Regions from separate parts of the Pseudomonas sp. GD03842 genome, predicted to be linked through region 2. Evidence: predicted binding sites of a transcription regulator. Region 2 holds the regulator's gene; each other region holds the start of a gene.
What was found. The regulator FliA, encoded in region 2, starts transcription of late flagellar genes. The targets are predictions, from matches to a motif close to CTAAAGTTTNNNNNNNNNNNGCCGNTAA.

Region 1 (4,188 bases), on a different contig from region 2:
ATGGCAGCGTTGAGCGCCAGCAGGTTCGTCTGTTCGGCAATCCCGCGAATGGTGTCGACGACGGACTGAATCTGCTGCCCCTGCTCACTGACCTTGCCAAGCGCATCGGCGGTGTCAGTCAAACGCTGGTTGAGCTGCTGAATGCTGGCCGTCGTCCGCTGGCTGTCGCGGCTGCTGTCCTCGGCAATGCGCCGCGTTTGCTGGGCGTTTCCGGAAGCCTCTTCGCAGCTTTTAGCGACGCCCATGGACGTGGCGGCCAGTTGCGTCGCCGCAGCGGCGATCTGGCTGATCTGCTGCTGTTGATCCTCGACCTCGTTCAGCGTGCTGCCTGATTGCGAATTGAGGGTAAGAACGGCAGACCCTAACTGTTGGGTTTCATGGTTAACCCCCAGCAGCGTGGTCCGCAACTGGACCACTGCGACGTTCAGCGCCTTGCTGATGGCGGCCAGCTCGTCACGCCCCTCGACAGCGACTTCCACGCACAAATTGCCATCGCGCAGCGATTCAGCCAGGGTAGTGATCCCCTTGGCGCTGCGGCGAATCGAAGCCTGGAGGCAAATGAACAGATACAGTGCAGCCAGCGCCAGGATGCCGAAGACCGCAGCCACGGGAATGAACTGTCTGATCGCCCGATCGTGGTAGTAATCCAGACGGTCGTCCAGTGACGTCAGGGACTGATTGCGCAAGGCGGCGAGCGCGTCGAGGGTGGTATCGACGCTGCGCTCGAAGGCCGAGGTGTCCAGCTTGATCGTGCCGCCGAACACACCTTCGTCCAGCGCTTTCAGCTCGCCATCCAGACGTTGGAGGCTGTCATTGTATTGGGCAAGCCAGGTTTCCATCCCTGGGTAGGCTTTGGCTTTGAGCGATGCTGCCGCCTTCACCAATTGATCACGGGCATCGGCGATCCGGCTGCGCAGATCACGCATCTGCAGACGGCTCTGCAATGAAAACTGTCCGGAGGCTACCGATGATTGCCCCACACTGGCCATGCGCCCGACACGCTCAATGAGATCGGGTGTCTGCTGCGTGGCGATCTGCATCAGCAGATAGGTTTCCAACCACGGATCGAGAATCAACCCGTTATCCATTGCAATTTGCTCGCGCAGGCTTTGGAGTGCGGTCAGGGCAGCCGTGAAGCGGTCGTACCCATCAGGCCACCAGCCGATAGTGCGAAGGGATTCGGAGTCCATGCCATGGACGGTCGCTTGCAAGGCCTGATATCGAGCCAGGGTGTCAGCGCTGGCCCGGTGCGCCTTCAACTGCTCGCCTAGGTCCGCTAGCGTCTTAGTGAGGACAGGACTCGCGGCATCCAGCGCCGCCATGGCGGCCTTCGCTGCCGGGGTAGGTTCATGAAGTATGTCCGCAGCTTTCCAACGCGCAGCGAGGTTGCGCTGAGCGGTGAGTTGGGCATCCAGGGCGTCGAGTGCCAGAAGTTGCCGTACCCCGGCCTGCTCTCCGGAAATGACGCTCAGCTTGTTGAGATAGTCCTGCCCGATCATCCACAGGCTTCCGGCCAACGGAAGAATGAACAGAAAGAACAGCACTTGAAACTTGCGTGCAAAACCGAAGCGTCCGAGCAGACGAATTCCTGGCGACAAAAGACTTTGCATGACCGACGACTCCTCACGGACGACCCGCAACTGCAGCTTTTGACCGCAGCGGCTGCCGCCTCACATTCTTTACCGGCAAAATGCCATGTCTTTGTTTTAAAAACGACAACCGCCCGTCCCCTGTGTCGAAGACTGCGTCGCGGTTCTTCAAGCGATTCGCGCGCGAGAATGGTGATGCGCGCAATTAATGTGCAGTAAGCAAAAACCGGACCGATAGCCAGAAGCCATCTAAACGGGCATACGGCCACAAACGGTGCACTGCTTTTGCACGAAAATGAGGCAATTCCACTCAACAGGCGTCGCAAACTGTCACCGACGAGCTGATGACCGCGTCTACCCAGGGGGAGCTAGAGAGCAGATCTCTAACCAATTGATCGCACGCAGAAATTTTTAACGAGAGGGTTGACACATCCCACGTCTAAGCGAATAATGCGCGCCACTTGGCTACATAGCTCAGTTGGTTAGAGCATAGCATTCATAATGCTGGGGTCCGGGGTTCAAGTCCCTGTGTAGCCACCAAGTACCTCAACAAAGCCCGCCTCGTGCGGGCTTTGTTGTTTCTGGCGATCCGCTTTATTCAGGCTAGCGCCCCTGGCATTCTCTCCAACCACGACATCGCGCCTTGGCGCTGTCTTACTTCGAGGTCGAGTACATGCGATTCATACTTCCTGCGGTTCTGGGTCTTCTGATTTCTCAAGGCGCAATGGCGGGCGGCGGTACAAACGCTGCGCTTGGCGGTGGTCTAGGCGGTGCGCTGGGCAATGTCGTTGGCCAGCAGATGGGGGGCAGCAACGGCGCGGCCGTTGGCGCAGGCCTGGCGGGCGCAGCAGGCGGCGCCGTGACCGCCAAGAAAGGCCACAAGACTCGTGCAGCCATTGGCGGCGGCCTGGGTGGCGCGGCAGGCTCGGTCATTGGCAACAAGCTGGGCGGCAGCACAGGGGGCACCATCGGTGCCGGGCTGGGCGGCGCAGCGGGTGGTGCACTGGGCGGGAAATAACTTACCCTCCCCCGCGAAGCGCTTCGGCGCCTCGCGCTCAAACCCCGTAAATGAAGCAATGGATGTTCAATGTCTGATTTCCGTACCGACGTAGCAGCGCCTGCCCTGTCCTCAAAGCAGGCGTACGAAGACGCCATCAATCTCTCACAACACGTGCCACAGGCGAAAACCATCAGCGAAATGGTGCTCGATGCCTTCCAGAGCACCCGGGAAAGCGACCAGATTCGTGAGCTGCGCGCCGCCATCCGCCAGGCCCATGACCGTTTCGACGACGATCAGGCCTATGAGTTGATGGGTCAGCTCAAGCAATTGAAAGACGCCGAAGCCGCGGACATGGCCGCACTGGAAGACCTCAGCACCCGTTTTCCGATCAGCCGAATCCTGTCCAGTTACAAGGACGATCCACACTTTCAGGAGTTGGTTTACGGCCTGGCGCTGAAAGTGCTGAACCAGACGCACCAGGCGGTCAGTCAGCCGGGCGGCAGCAAGAGCAAGGCCGCGCGGGTGAAGAAGGAAGCCGAAGTGTTTGTCATCGCCAAGGATGGCATCAGCGTCACCCTCCCTCTGCGCACCCCGCGCGCGAAAGCCAATGTCGACCGTGAAGCCTTCGAGTTTCTCGGCTTTTCGTTTGTCGGTGAGGGCGACGAAGCTGAACTGCAACACGATGTCTTCGTCGACAAGGACGGCAACCAGCTACCGGCTACGCGCAAGAACATCGTGACCGCGATCCAGCAGCAGATCGCCTTTGAAGGGTTCAGCGCCGTTCAACAGTAGCCTCGGGTCACCTGCTGCACAACAGCACGGCCACAACCACCGGCGGTAGCGAACTCAGCGTCGCTCCCGTCGGCTCGGCATGCTGCGACGACTTCGTCCTCCGCTCCGCCTAACGCCACTGCCTCGCCTCCCATTTCAAAGCATTCGCCGCAGCTCTCAGCAAACGATCGAGCTGACGCACGTTGATCCATGATCTACGCTCAAGCGCTGACCACCGCCGCGCAACACAAAGCCGCGACCCGCCCCAAGCCCGTCTCGAACACGAGGTGCAGAACACATGCAAATCCTGGGTGAATCGATCATCGGACAGCGCTCGCTACGCGGGCAGGCGGGCGAAGTCTCGGCCATCGCCGCAGCAACCGGAGAGCCGCTGACGCCGGCATTCGGCGCTAATTCGCTGGAGGACGTCAATGAGGCCTGCGAACTGGCCGAGGCTTCGTTCGACCGCTATCGGCATCTGAGCGACGAGCAGAGAGCGCTGTTTCTCGAAGCGATCGCCCAAGGGTTGCTGGACTTGGGCGACACGCTGATCGACCGTGTTCACCTGGAAAGCGGGCTGCCGCGTCCCAGGCTTGAGGGCGAGCGGATGCGCACTGCCAACCAACTGAAACTGTTTGCCACGCTGCTTCGTGATGGCCGCTGGCATGGCGCGGTGGTAGACACCGCCCTGCCAAACCGTCAGCCGCTTCCGCGCGCTGACCTTCGCCAGCGACGCATCGGACTGGGCCCGGTCGCGGTATTCGGCGCCAGCAATTTCCCATTGGCGTTTTCAGTCGCAGGTGGCGACACCGCGTCGGCGCTTGCGGC
Region 2 (4,188 bases):
GAGCCGCTGGAAGAGGGTGGGGTGATTGCCATGGTCGGTCCGGCCGGAATGGGCAAGACCACCACTTTAGCCAAACTCGCCGCCCGTTATGTGTTGAAATACGGCGCGCAAAATATCGCGCTGGTGAGCATGGACAGCTTCCGCATCGGGGCTCAGGAACAGCTCAAGACGCTGGGCCGCATCCTCAATGTGCCGGTGACCCACGTCGACCCGGGGCAATCGCTGGCTCAGGCACTGGAACCGCTGCTGCGCAAGCGCGTGGTGCTGATTGACACCGCCGGCCTGCAAGCCAGCGACCCGGCACTGCGCCTGCAATTGGAGAGCCTGGCCGGGCGTGGCATCAGGGCACGCAATTACCTGGTGCTGGCGACGACCAGCCAGAAGCAAGTGCTGACGGCGGCCTATCACAGTTACAAGCGTTGCGGCCTGGCCGGGTGCATCCTGACCAAGCTGGACGAGAGCGCCAGCCTGGGCGAAGTGCTGAGCCTGGCGGTGACACACGAATTGCCCGTGGCCTATCTGACCGATGGCCCACGGATCCCCGATGATCTGCATTTGCCGCGTCGACACCAGTTGGTAAGCCGTGCCGTCAGCGTGCAGATGCAGGAGGAGCCTAGCGAGGAAGCGATGGCGGATATGTTTGCGGATCTTTATCACAGCACCGGCAAGCGCGCGGGCTAGGTTAAGGAAAATGACATTGGAAAATACCTGCATCGATGGTCTGCCAGGCATTGTTCACTCAGTGGACGTGCAGCCCGAAATGTGGCTTGGGTCTAAGCAAGACAAGGTAAAGAATTAACTATGGGCAGCATGCATCCCGTTCAGGTTATCGCGGTGACCGGTGGCAAAGGTGGCGTAGGCAAGACCAATGTGTCAGTGAACCTCTCGCTGGCCCTGGCCGAGCTGGGACGTCGCGTCATGTTGCTGGACGCCGATCTGGGTCTGGCCAATGTCGACGTCTTGCTGGGTCTGACCCCCAAACGTACCCTGGCCGACGTCATCGAAGGGCGCTGCGAACTGCGCGATGTCCTGCTGCAGGGGCCGGGGGGCGTGCGCATCGTGCCCGCAGCCTCCGGCACTCAGACGATGGTGCAGTTGAGCCCGGCGCAGCATGCCGGCCTGATCCAGGCCTTCAGCGAAATCGGTGACAACCTGGACGTGCTGGTGATCGACACCGCCGCCGGGATCGGCGAGTCGGTGGTGAGTTTCGTACGCGCGGCACAGGAAGTGCTGCTGGTGGTGTGCGACGAACCGACCTCGATCACCGACGCCTACGCGCTGATCAAATTGCTTAACCGTGACTACGGCATGAACCGCTTCCGTGTCCTGGCCAACATGGCACAGAGCCCGCAGGAAGGGCGCAACCTGTTCGCCAAGTTGACCAAGGTCACCGATCGCTTCCTGGACGTCGCCCTGCAATACGTGGGTGCGGTGCCGTACGACGAGTGCGTGCGCAAGGCGGTGCAGAAGCAGCGCGCGGTGTACGAAGCCTTCCCGCGTTCCAAATGTGCGCTGGCGTTCAAGGCCATCGCGCAGAAGGTCGATACCTGGCCGCTGCCGGCGAACCCGCGGGGTCACCTTGAATTTTTCGTTGAGCGCCTGGTTCATCAGACCAGTGCAGGGCCTGTGTCATGACCGCAAGTGGCTATCGCATGTACAGCAAATCATCCAAGGACTCCCAATACGAGCTGATCGAGCGCTATGCCCCTCTGGTCAAGCGCATCGCCTACCACCTGCTGGCGCGGTTGCCAGCGAGCGTCCAGGTCGAGGACCTGATTCAGGCGGGCATGATCGGGTTGCTCGAAGTCTCGACCAAATACGACTCCTCGAAAGGGGCCAGCTTCGAGACCTACGCGGGTATTCGTATCCGCGGGGCCATGCTGGACGAAGTCCGCAAAGGGGACTGGGCGCCGCGTTCGGTTCACCGCAACACGCGCATGGTCAGTGATGCGATCCGCGCGATTGAAGCGAAAACCGGCCGCGACGCTAAAGATCATGAGGTTGCTGCCGAACTTCAATTGAGTCTCGATGATTATTACGGGATTTTGAACGATACCTTGGGCAGTCGCCTGTTCAGCTTTGACGATCTGTTGCAGGACGGCGAACATGAGGGGCTGCATGAGGATGGCGCGAGCCAGTCGCTGGAGCCCTCGCGGGATCTGGAAGACGAGCGTTTCCAGAGCGCGCTGGCCGATGCCATTGCCAACCTGCCCGAGCGTGAACGGCTGGTGCTGGCGCTGTATTACGATGAAGAGCTGAACCTCAAGGAAATCGGTGAGGTCCTGGGGGTCAGCGAATCCCGTGTCAGCCAGTTGCACAGCCAGTGCGCCGCGCGTCTGCGCGGGCGGCTGGGTGAATGGCGGGCACGCTGATGGATTGACGCAACGCCTGTTCGAGGGCGTTGTGTGTTGCTTGTAAGACCGGCTGTGCAAGATGTGATGTGGGAAGCAAAAGAGACAAGGCAGGAGCCGGTCGGATCAGGTCTTCGGGACTCTTATCCGCTGCGCTCGTACCTTTCGATTCCAAAGCCCTCTCGTTGTCGTGTCGCCGGTGGTTTGTCGTACCGGTATTGATTGAACGCGCACCCGGGAGCTGGGTGCGTTAAAGACTGCTTGGAGGTCGAATTGGACAAGAACATGAAAATCCTCATCGTTGATGACTTCTCAACGATGCGGCGGATCATAAAAAACCTGTTGCGTGACCTTGGGTTCACCAACACGGCCGAAGCAGATGACGGTACCACCGCATTGCCCATGCTGCAGAGCGGGGCTTTCGATTTTCTGGTGACGGACTGGAACATGCCGGGCATGACCGGTATCGAGCTGCTGCGTCAGGTGCGTGCCGACGAGCGTCTGCGTCACCTGCCTGTGCTGATGGTGACCGCCGAAGCCAAGCGCGAACAGATCATCGAGGCCGCGCAGGCCGGCGTGAACGGCTATGTCGTCAAGCCGTTCACGGCCCAGGTGCTCAAAGAAAAAATCGACAAGATATTCGAGCGCGTCAATAGCTGATGTTCGCTGCGAGGGCGCTATGGATCCTAAAGATTCATCAATGGGTGACTTCGAGTCGACCCTGAAGAAACATGCACAAGAGCTGGTGACCAGCCTTGAAAAAGGCCAGTTCGGCGAAGCCGTGCAACTTATCCATGAGCTTAACCAGACCCGTGATCGGGGCCTGTATCAGGAAGTGGGCAAGCTGACCCGTGAGCTGCACAGTGCGATCGTCAATTTCCAGATTGACCCGCACATGCCGCAAGCCGAAGAGGTGTCCCAGATCACGGACGCCACCGAACGCCTGTCGTACGTTGTCAGGCTGACGGAGAACGCGGCCAATAAAACCATGGATCTGGTGGAGCAGAGCACGCCCCTGATGAATGGCCTGAGCGCCGATGCCAAAACGCTGAGCGAGGATTGGGGACGCTTCATGCGTCGTGAGATCGGCGCCGAGGAGTTCAGGGATCTGGCCCGCCGCGTCGAAGGTTTCCTGGTGCGCAGCGAGAAGGAAACCCATGACGTCGCAACGCATCTGAACGACATTTTGTTGGCGCAGGATTTCCAGGACCTGACCGGTCAGGTCATCAAACGCGTGACCAAGTTGGTCACCGAAGTGGAGAGCAACTTGCTCAAGCTGGTGCTCATGGCCAGCCAGGTCGATCGCTTCGCTGGCATCCAGCACGACCAGGAAGCGTTCCGCCAGCAAAAAGAACAGGAAAAACTTCATTCCAAGGGTGAAGGTCCGCAGATTCATGCCGATAAACGTGAAGACGTCGTATCCGGCCAGGATGATGTAGACGATCTGCTATCCAGCCTCGGGTTCTGATGTTCGAGCACTCAGGTTCTATGTGAAAGTGGTTGTGGGTGTGGCGCGCGAAGGTTTCGACGAAAGCCACGCGCGTTGACCGACGATGAAGCCTCTGGATCGGTTTGACGGTTAATTTTAGGAGCACCCACCAATGAGCTTCGGCGCCGATGAAGAAATCCTTCAGGATTTTCTGGTAGAGGCCGGCGAGATTCTGGAGCAGTTGTCCGAACAACTGGTCGAGCTGGAAAGCCGACCCGACGATGCGGACCTGCTCAATGCAATTTTTCGCGGTTTTCACACTGTAAAAGGGGGCGCCGGCTTCCTCCAGCTCAACGAGCTGGTTGAATGCTGTCACATCGCCGAGAACGTGTTCGACATCCTGCGCAA
Region 3 (4,188 bases), on a different contig from region 2:
AGTGCGCGGGACATGACCCTGGAAAAAGAACAGGCGGCGACGTTGGCTGCCCGCACCCGTGAGCGTGATCGCGCCTGGGGCTTGTCCCAGGAACTGCTGGTGATCGCGGCACCCGACGGCACACTGCTGGAGGTCAATGCTCGCTGGACGGAACAACTGGGCTGGCTGGAGCACGAACTGGTCGGCAAGACCTTTGCCGAATACACCCACCCGGACGACCTCGGGGCCGCCACTGCCGCCTTCGAGGGCATCTTCCACGCGCCACTGGAAGTGCCGTATGAGTACCGGTTGCGCCACAAGAACGGCACGTACAAGTGGTTCAGTTGGACCGGCACCTTCGAAGACAGCCGGGTCTATGCGGCGGGACGCCACGTCACGGTCGAGCGAGAACAAGCGGAAGCCCTGCGCCAATCGCAGAAGATGGAAGCCGTCGGCCAACTCACCGGCGGCGTTGCGCACGACTTCAATAACCTGCTGACGGTCATCCGCTCGTCCACCGACCTGCTGATGCGCCCTACCCTGACCGAGGAGCGTCGGCAACGTTACGTCACCGCCATTTCGGAAACCGTCGATCGTGCCGCCCGGCTGACCGGCCAGTTGCTCGCCTTCGCACGTCGACAAGCGTTACAACCGGAGGTGTTCAGCGTCTGCGACAACGTGCGGGCCATCAGCGCCATGATGAGCAGCCTGACGGGCGCGCGGATCCAGACCCTCATCGATCTCGACCCCACGCCGTGTCATGTCAACGCCGATCCGAGCCAATTCGACACGGCTCTGATCAATATGGCGGCCAACGCGCGGGATGCCATGCAGGGCGAAGGCCAACTGTCGATCGCGGTGCGTGCTGTCGAGTCGCTCCCGGCGATTCGCGAACACAGTGCGGTAGCCGGGCCCTTCGTCGCGGTCTCGATTACCGACACAGGATCGGGCATTCCGGCCACCCAGCTGGAGCGGATTTTCGAGCCGTTCTACACCACCAAAGGCGTGGGGGAAGGCACCGGACTGGGCTTGAGCCAGGTCTTCGGCTTCGCCAAACAATCCGGTGGTGAAATTGCAGTCGCCAGCGAAATCGGCAAAGGAACCACCTTTACCCTCTACCTGCCCCGGGTGGCCGGCGAGGCGCGGGCGGCGGAAACCGACTCACCCGGCGTGTCGCTGGAAGAGGGTCAAGGCAAGCAGGTGTTGGTGGTGGAAGATAACGGCGACGTGGGCGACTTCGCCATCCAGGCCCTTACCGAACTGGGGTTCCGGCCGACCCTGGCGCGCACCGCCGCAGCAGCCCTGGAGCTGATCGACAGCGACGCCGAGCGATTCGACGTGGTGTTTTCCGACGTCGTCATGCCGGGCGTCACCGGGGTCGAACTGGCGCAAACGCTGCGCGCACGGTATCCGAGTCTGCCGGTGGTACTCACCTCCGGTTACAGCCACATTCTGACCCGCTACGGAACCGATGGATTCGAGCTGCTGCACAAGCCGTATTCAATCGACAAATTGTCCCGCGTACTGTTGAAAGTCACGGCCAACCCGTAGCGCACGGTGTCAGGGGCCAGGGCTCCCCATTCTCGCGGCGGCGGCTCTCAGCACTTCGGCCACCGAGTCGATGGATTTGATCTTGCTTGGGATGTCGTCGGTCGGAATATTCAGCGCGCGGTGGCTGCTGAACACGAGATGGCCAGCCAACGCCTGAGACAATTCTTCGAAATGGACGGCCGTTTTTTCCAGGTCCAACCTGATGTTCGCGAGAGATTCGAGCATTGATCCACCGCTTACCGTTGGGGGACTGCATCCTTACCCATGAAATCGGCGCCCTGCCTAGGATCGATACCGCGCCAATGTAGCAGCACACCCGTAGGGTTTGTCTACCCTGCTCCGCCCCACGCCTAAGTTGCACTCGCGGCCTGCCGTTACCTCCACGGCTAACCAGGGCGAACGGCGCCTTGGAAATAGTCCAACATCGAGCAATATGGGACATTTCCGCCAATAAAAATGCCGAAATGCCTTTAGCAGGACCCCGCATGACGATATCATGGCGCCATCATTCCGTCAGATGGCAAACCGTATGAATTTCAGACGCCTGAACATTGCTCCGCGCTCGTTAGCCTGCTTCGGCTTTTTTGCCCTGTTGATTTCCGCTGTGGGCCTGTTTTCGCTTATGCAGGCAGCGCGCTTGAAGGACGCTCGCGATTCGCTGCAAAGCAATGTATTGCCAAGCCTCATGACCGTTGCCGATATCAAGGCCGATCTGCTGATGATCCGCCTTGGCAATACCGGTCTGCGCGCCGCCCATACGGCCGACAGTGCAGAGAGCGCGCGTAAGCGGATCGCCCAAGGGCGTGAAGACCTGGAAAAGGACGTGAAGCGGCTCAAACCGCTGCTGGTCACCGAGCGCGGCCTGGAAGCCTATCGCAAGATGGAAGCGGACATGGTCGCCTACCTGGCGGTGCATTCGCGGTACCTGGAGGCAGCGGCGCAGAACCGAGAGGACATCCTGATCGCGATGACCCAACCGTCGGGTGAGCAGAGCCGCGCTGCGGACTTGCTGACCAGCGATATCGCCACCATTTCGCAGTTGGCCGTTCTCAAGATGGAAAATTCGGACATCGAGGCCAATGAAAGCTACGAGCAGGCACGCGCCGTGACCATCGCGGCCATTCTGGTCGCGCTCGTGGCCACCGTCGCGCTGGCCGCCCTGTTCACCCGCAGCCTGGTGGCGCCGATTGCCCGGGCCCTGGCCGTGGCCGAGCAGATTGCCAACAACGACCTCAGCCAGCCGATCAAACTCGACGGCGCCGATGAACCCGGTCGGCTGCTCCAGGCGCTGTCGGTGATGCAGGACAATTTGCGCGGCACCGTGGCCAATCTTGGCCACTCTTCGAGCCAGCTCGCCTCGACATCCGAGGAAATGAACGCCGTGACCGAGGACTCGGTGCGCGGTATTCAACGTCAAAGCGATGAAATCAACCAGGCCGCCACGGCCATCAACCAAATGACCGCCGCGGTCGAAGAAGTCGCCCATAACGCCGCACTGGCTTCGGCCGCCGCCCGCGAATCCAGCGAATCGGCGGAACACGGTCGGCAGCGCGTCGACGAAACCCTCGGCGTGATCCATGAACTGCATCAGGCCGTCACTGCGACCGCCGGCGAAATCAATGGCCTGGCCAGTGAGGTGCAAAACATCAGTGGCGTGCTGGACGTGATACGGGGGATCGCCGACCAGACCAACCTGCTGGCGCTCAACGCTGCCATCGAAGCGGCTCGCGCCGGTGAGGCCGGCCGAGGTTTTGCTGTGGTTGCCGACGAAGTGCGCGCATTGGCCCACCGCACTCAACAGTCCACCGCCGAGATCGAGAAAATGATCAGTTCCATTCAAGGCGGCGCTGACAAGGCCGTCACGGCCATGGACCAGAGCAGCGACCGGGCACGCGCCAGCCTGGATGTCGCCGAAGCCGCCGGGCGGGCGCTGGAACAGATCACCCAGGCCATAGGGCAGATCAACGAACGCAATGTCAGCATTGCCTCCGCGACTGAAGAGCAAGCCCAGGTTGCCCGCGAGGTGGACCGCAACCTCACCCGCATCCGCGATCTTTCGCTGCAGACCTCCGCCGGAGCGAACCAGACCTCGGCGGCCAGCGGCGAGTTGGCGCAACTGGCGGTGGGGCTCAACGGGCTGGTGCTGCAATTCCGCACCTGAGGTGCCTGGCGCCCCACTGCCCGCCGAATCAAGCAGACGCGTCGCGTGCCATGGCTGTGGCATGCGACGCCTGCAGGCCATCATAAAAAGCAGCCACGCGCATCGACGCCTGACCCCTTGCAAAATAGAATCTCGTGCAACTCCCCCTTGCAGAACTGAGATGAGCAGACTTCCCGATTTCGAAGGCCTGGCGATGTTTGCCAAAGTAGCGGAAGAAGGCTCGTTCGCCGCCGCTGCCCGGGTGATGGGTGTCTCGGTGCCCACGGTGTCCCGCGCCGTGGCCCGGCTTGAGGAGCGGCTGGGCGGACGATTGTTCAACCGCACCTCACGCCAATTGGCGCTGACCGAATTCGGATCGAGCATGGCGGCGAAGGCCAGTGACATTTACTGCCAGGCCGAAGAACTGGAAAGCGAGGCGCAGGATCTGTCCGTCCAACCTCGCGGGCAGGTGCGCCTTGCCGTGCCGATGGCCTTCGGCCTGCGCTGGGTCGCGCCCC
Region 4 (4,188 bases), on a different contig from region 2:
GGCAATCGAGTAAGGCTCTTCGCCGGTGGAGCACGGAAGACTGAGGATGCGCAGCGGTCGGGCACCGTTCAACTGCGCCACCCTCGCTGCCGCCAGCTTGCCCAGCGTGCCGAAGGATTCCGGGTAACGGAAAAACCAAGTCTCAGGCACGATCACCGCCTCGATCAATGCCTGTTGTTCTTCGGCGCTGCTGTGCAGCAACTGCCAATAGGCATCGGCGCTCTCGGCCTTGTTGAGCGCGCATCGCTGACGAACCGCTCGCTCGATGATCGCCTCGCCGACGGAGGCGACGTCCAGCCCGATGCGGCTCTTGAGGAAGGCGAAAAAGCGCGCGTCCGATGTCATGGTGCGGCCCCGAGGGAATCAAGGGTGTCGAAGTCCATGGGACGGGCAGGAAACAGCAGGTCGCGCACCTCGTCGGTGAGCAGGTCCTGTACGCGAATCCACTGCAGCAGCCCCGTTTCGTCTTCCCGCACCGGTCCCAGATAAGGGGCCTCACGGTTGTCCAGGCCATATGCCTTGAATTCGTCCACCGCGCACCGCAGGGTGTCCGTCGCCTGTTCGAGGATCAGCCCCAGACGCTGCGCCGGACGATCGCCCCCCAGTCGGTAGTGCACCAGCACCAGACGCGTGCTGGTTCGCTGCGGCGCCGTTTCGCCGAAGGTCAGCGCACTGAGATCGACCACCGGCACCACCGCGCCTCGATGAGCGAACACACCCGCGACCCAATGGGGCGCGCGCGCAATCGGCTTGAGCGCCAGACGCGGCAGGACTTCAGCCACCTCGGCGGCCTCCAGGGCGTAGCGCTCCTTCCCGATGCGAAACATCAGGAACAGCTTGTTCGACGGCAACGACCGCGCGCCGCGCTTGGCTGAATGCTCCGTCATGGACCGACTCAGACCTTGAATCGCGAGACGCCGCTGCGCAGGCCCACTGCCACCTGGCTCAACTCGTCGATGGCAAAGCTGGCCTGGCGCAGCGACTCCACGGTCTGGCTGCTGGCATCGCCCAATTGCACCAGCGCCTGATTGATCTGTTCGGCACCCGTGGCCTGGGCCTGCATGCCTTCATTGACCATCAACACGCGCGGCGCCAGCGCCTGCACCTGATGGATGATCTGCGAGAGCTGTTCGCCCACCTGGGTGACTTCGAACATCCCTCGACGTACCTCTTCGGAAAACTTGTCCATGCCCATCACGCCCGCCGAGACCGCCGACTGAATCTCTCGCACCATCTGTTCGATGTCATAGGTGGCGACTGCCGTCTGGTCCGCCAGGCGCCGGACCTCCGTCGCGACCACGGCGAATCCGCGGCCGTATTCACCGGCTTTTTCGGCCTCGATGGCGGCGTTCAACGACAACAGGTTGGTCTGATCGGCGACCTTGACGATGGTGACCACCACCTGATTGATGTTGCCCGCCTTCTCATTGAGGATAGCCAGCTTCGAGTTGACCAGATCCGCGGCCCCCATCACCGAGTGCATGGTTTCCTCCATTCGTGCCAGGCCCTGCTGACCGGATCCGGCGAGGATCGAAGCCTGATCGGCAGCCGAGGTCACTTCCGTCATGGTGCGCACCAGATCCCGAGACGTCGCGGCGATCTCGCGGGACGTGGCGCCGATTTCGGTGGTAGTGGCCGCGGTTTCAGTGGCGGTGGCCTGCTGCTGCTTGGAGGTGGCGGCGATTTCGGTCACCGATGTGGTGACCTGAACCGAGGAGCGCTGCGCCTGGGACACCAGCGCTGCGAGCTCGGTGACCATGTCGTTGAACCCGGTCTGCACCGCGTCGAATTCGTCCTTGCGCTCCAGGTTCAGACGGCTGCTCAGGTCGCCGGTCCGCATCACGTCGAGGATTCTGACGATCCGATTCATGGGCGCCAGGATGGCGCGCATCAGCAGCAGGCCACAGATACCGGCGACCAGCACTGCGATGATCAGCGAGATGCCCAAGGTGATCTTGGCGCTGTAGACCGCGGCCTGAATGTTGTCCGATGCGCGATCGGCATTGATTTTGTTCTTGGTACCCAGCGCATTGAGCACCTTGCGACCCTCGAACCACATCGGGGTCAGCTGTTCGGTAAAGATGCGCTGGGCCATCGCGAAGTTGTCACCTTGATAGGCCGACAGGATGCCGTTGAGCACCAGCCCGAACCGTTCACGCAGTTGCAGAAACTGCGCGAACTCACTGCGATCGCTCTCTTCAAAAATACTTTTCTGATACGCGGCAATCTGGCTCTGGAGGCGGTCATCGTACTCTTTGTACTGATCTTCCTCAGCGTTGGTCAGAGGACGCCCCGCACCTTCGGCGAGCAACTGTTGGGTGCGGATGTAGCTTTCAACCCAGGCGCCGCGCACCGTGCTGCTGTAATAAACCCCCGGTAGCGCGTCGAGCCGTACTTCATCGCCGCTGCTTTCAATGACCAGCAAGCGGTTGAAAGCCACAATCACCATCAGCAACATGATGGCGATGATTACAGCGAAGCTCGCCAAAATACGTTGACGCAACGTCCAGTTCTTCACAGTCAGCCCTCAAGAGTTCAACACCGGCAAGACCGGGTTCAAGAAGCGGACCGACAGACGGCCCAACGCGAGCGGAGTATAGCCTAGTGCCTTACTAATTAACTGGGCTGTTTCCGACACGACATACGCAATAACGCACACATATAAAGGAAACTTCTGACACGTTATCGGCCGACCAAAGCTTTACCTGATAGGGAAGTTGCCGATGGGGCTCATGGCGCCCATTAACGTCCAACGGCGCCGCGAAGAGGTACGGGGACTTGAGGCAAGGGAAAGGAAGTTGCGGGCTCGGGCAGCGGTCGAGATCCGGCCCCAGGGAGACGGCAAGCCACCGCCGGGCTTGCCCTTCCCGAGTCTGCTTCGATTTGCCGTGGCGAGTTATGGCTGCGCTTGGCGGACCTGATTCTCCAACTCGGCTTTCAAGTCGGGGGCAAGTTTGAGCTGTTTGGCCAGTTCGTCCAGGTATGCCCGCTCCATGAAGTGCTCTTCATCGACCATCATCACACTGGCGAGGTACATCTCGGCGGCAATTTCAGGTGTGTGAGCCGACCGCGCGACCTCGGCAGGGTCCAGCGGCTTGTGCAGCTCGGCGTGGAGCCAGTGCTGCAATTCCTCATCGCCCGTCAGCCGCGTGAACTCACCCTCGATCAATTGCCGTTCATTGTCATCAACATGGCCGTCCGCCTTGGCCGCCGCCACCAATGCCCGCAGGATCGCCTCGCTGTGCTGTTCCACTTGGGCGGGCGGCACACGGTCGACGGTCTGAGGCTGAGCCGACCCTGCGCTTGCCTGATTGGCCTGCCAGTTCCCGTAGGCCTTGTAGGCCAGCACACCCAGCGCCGTGAGGCCGCCGTAGGTCAGCACTTTGCCACCGATCTTGCGCGCACTTTTGTTGCCCAGCAGCAACCCCATCGCCCCCGCTGCCAGCGCGCCACCGCCCGCGCCGGACAACAGCCCTCCCAGATTGGCGCCACCGGCCTTGCCGAGCAGATCGGCGAGGCCGCCTTGGGTGCCCTGGCTTTGAGAAGGAGAACGACCGGACTGACCCGCCTTGTTTTGCAACAGGTCCTGGCCGGATTTCAGCAACTGATCAAGTAAACCTCGGGTATTCATGGGCACCTCCTGAAAACACTTAAACGGTCCGACACGCAGGTTAAGGCGAAGTCCTCAGTTGCCGTTTCCGACTGTGCTTCCAGATGTTGCAGGGGCGAGCCGGGCCATTCGAAAAAAACGATATACACTCGTCGAATTCCAAAAAAGACGGGAACGGCTCACATGATGACGTTACGCCAAATCCGCCACTTCATCGCAGTGGCCGAAACCGGATCGATTTCCGCAGCGGCGCAGGCGGTGTTCATCTCCCAATCCACCCTGACGCTGGCCATCCAGCAGCTGGAGGAAGAGATCGGCGTTACCTTGTTCAGCCGCCACGCCAAAGGCATGACCCTCACCCATCAGGGGCACCAATTTCTGCGGCAGGCCCACCTGATTCTGGCCACGGTGGAAAACGCCAAGCGCAGCTTGCAACAAGGCGCCGAACAGGTGGCCGGGCAGTTGGTGATCGGCGTGACCAGCCTGGTGGCAGGCTATTACCTCGCCGATCTGCTGACGCGGTTTCAGCGCGCCTACCCCAACGTCGACCTCCGCGTGATGGAAGATGAGCGCCCCTA

Region 1: the regulator FliA is predicted to act here: its motif matches at 1,656-1,683, upstream of N5D61_RS07175 (methyl-accepting chemotaxis protein).
Region 3: the regulator FliA is predicted to act here: its motif matches at 1,881-1,908, upstream of N5D61_RS15835 (methyl-accepting chemotaxis protein).
Region 4: the regulator FliA is predicted to act here: its motif matches at 2,683-2,710, upstream of N5D61_RS25490 (methyl-accepting chemotaxis protein).

Annotation. Positions count from the first base shown of each region.
Region 1 covers NZ_JAOCEA010000004.1:15,750-19,937, reverse strand. Annotated here, with positions in the region: gene N5D61_RS07175 (methyl-accepting chemotaxis protein) at 1-1,610, opposite strand, end outside; tRNA gene N5D61_RS07170 (tRNA-Met) at 2,053-2,129, shown strand; gene N5D61_RS07165 (bacteriocin) at 2,263-2,607, shown strand; gene N5D61_RS07160 (hypothetical protein) at 2,677-3,381, shown strand; gene N5D61_RS07155 (aldehyde dehydrogenase (NADP(+))) at 3,659-4,188, shown strand, end outside.
Region 2 covers NZ_JAOCEA010000019.1:71,689-75,876, forward strand. Annotated here, with positions in the region: gene flhF (flagellar biosynthesis protein FlhF) at 1-681, shown strand, start outside; gene fleN (flagellar synthesis regulator FleN) at 802-1,635, shown strand; gene fliA (RNA polymerase sigma factor FliA) at 1,632-2,372, shown strand; gene N5D61_RS22970 (chemotaxis response regulator CheY) at 2,637-3,011, shown strand; gene N5D61_RS22975 (protein phosphatase CheZ) at 3,031-3,819, shown strand; gene N5D61_RS22980 (chemotaxis protein CheA) at 3,953-4,188, shown strand, end outside.
Region 3 covers NZ_JAOCEA010000010.1:142,438-146,625, reverse strand. Annotated here, with positions in the region: gene N5D61_RS15845 (PAS domain-containing protein) at 1-1,530, shown strand, start outside; gene N5D61_RS15840 (hypothetical protein) at 1,540-1,755, opposite strand; gene N5D61_RS15835 (methyl-accepting chemotaxis protein) at 2,060-3,691, shown strand; gene N5D61_RS15830 (LysR family transcriptional regulator) at 3,852-4,188, shown strand, end outside.
Region 4 covers NZ_JAOCEA010000026.1:17,451-21,638, forward strand. Annotated here, with positions in the region: gene N5D61_RS25480 (protein-glutamate O-methyltransferase CheR) at 1-345, opposite strand, end outside; gene N5D61_RS25485 (chemotaxis protein CheW) at 342-887, opposite strand; gene N5D61_RS25490 (methyl-accepting chemotaxis protein) at 896-2,518, opposite strand; gene N5D61_RS25495 (tellurite resistance TerB family protein) at 2,897-3,631, opposite strand; gene N5D61_RS25500 (LysR substrate-binding domain-containing protein) at 3,794-4,188, shown strand, end outside.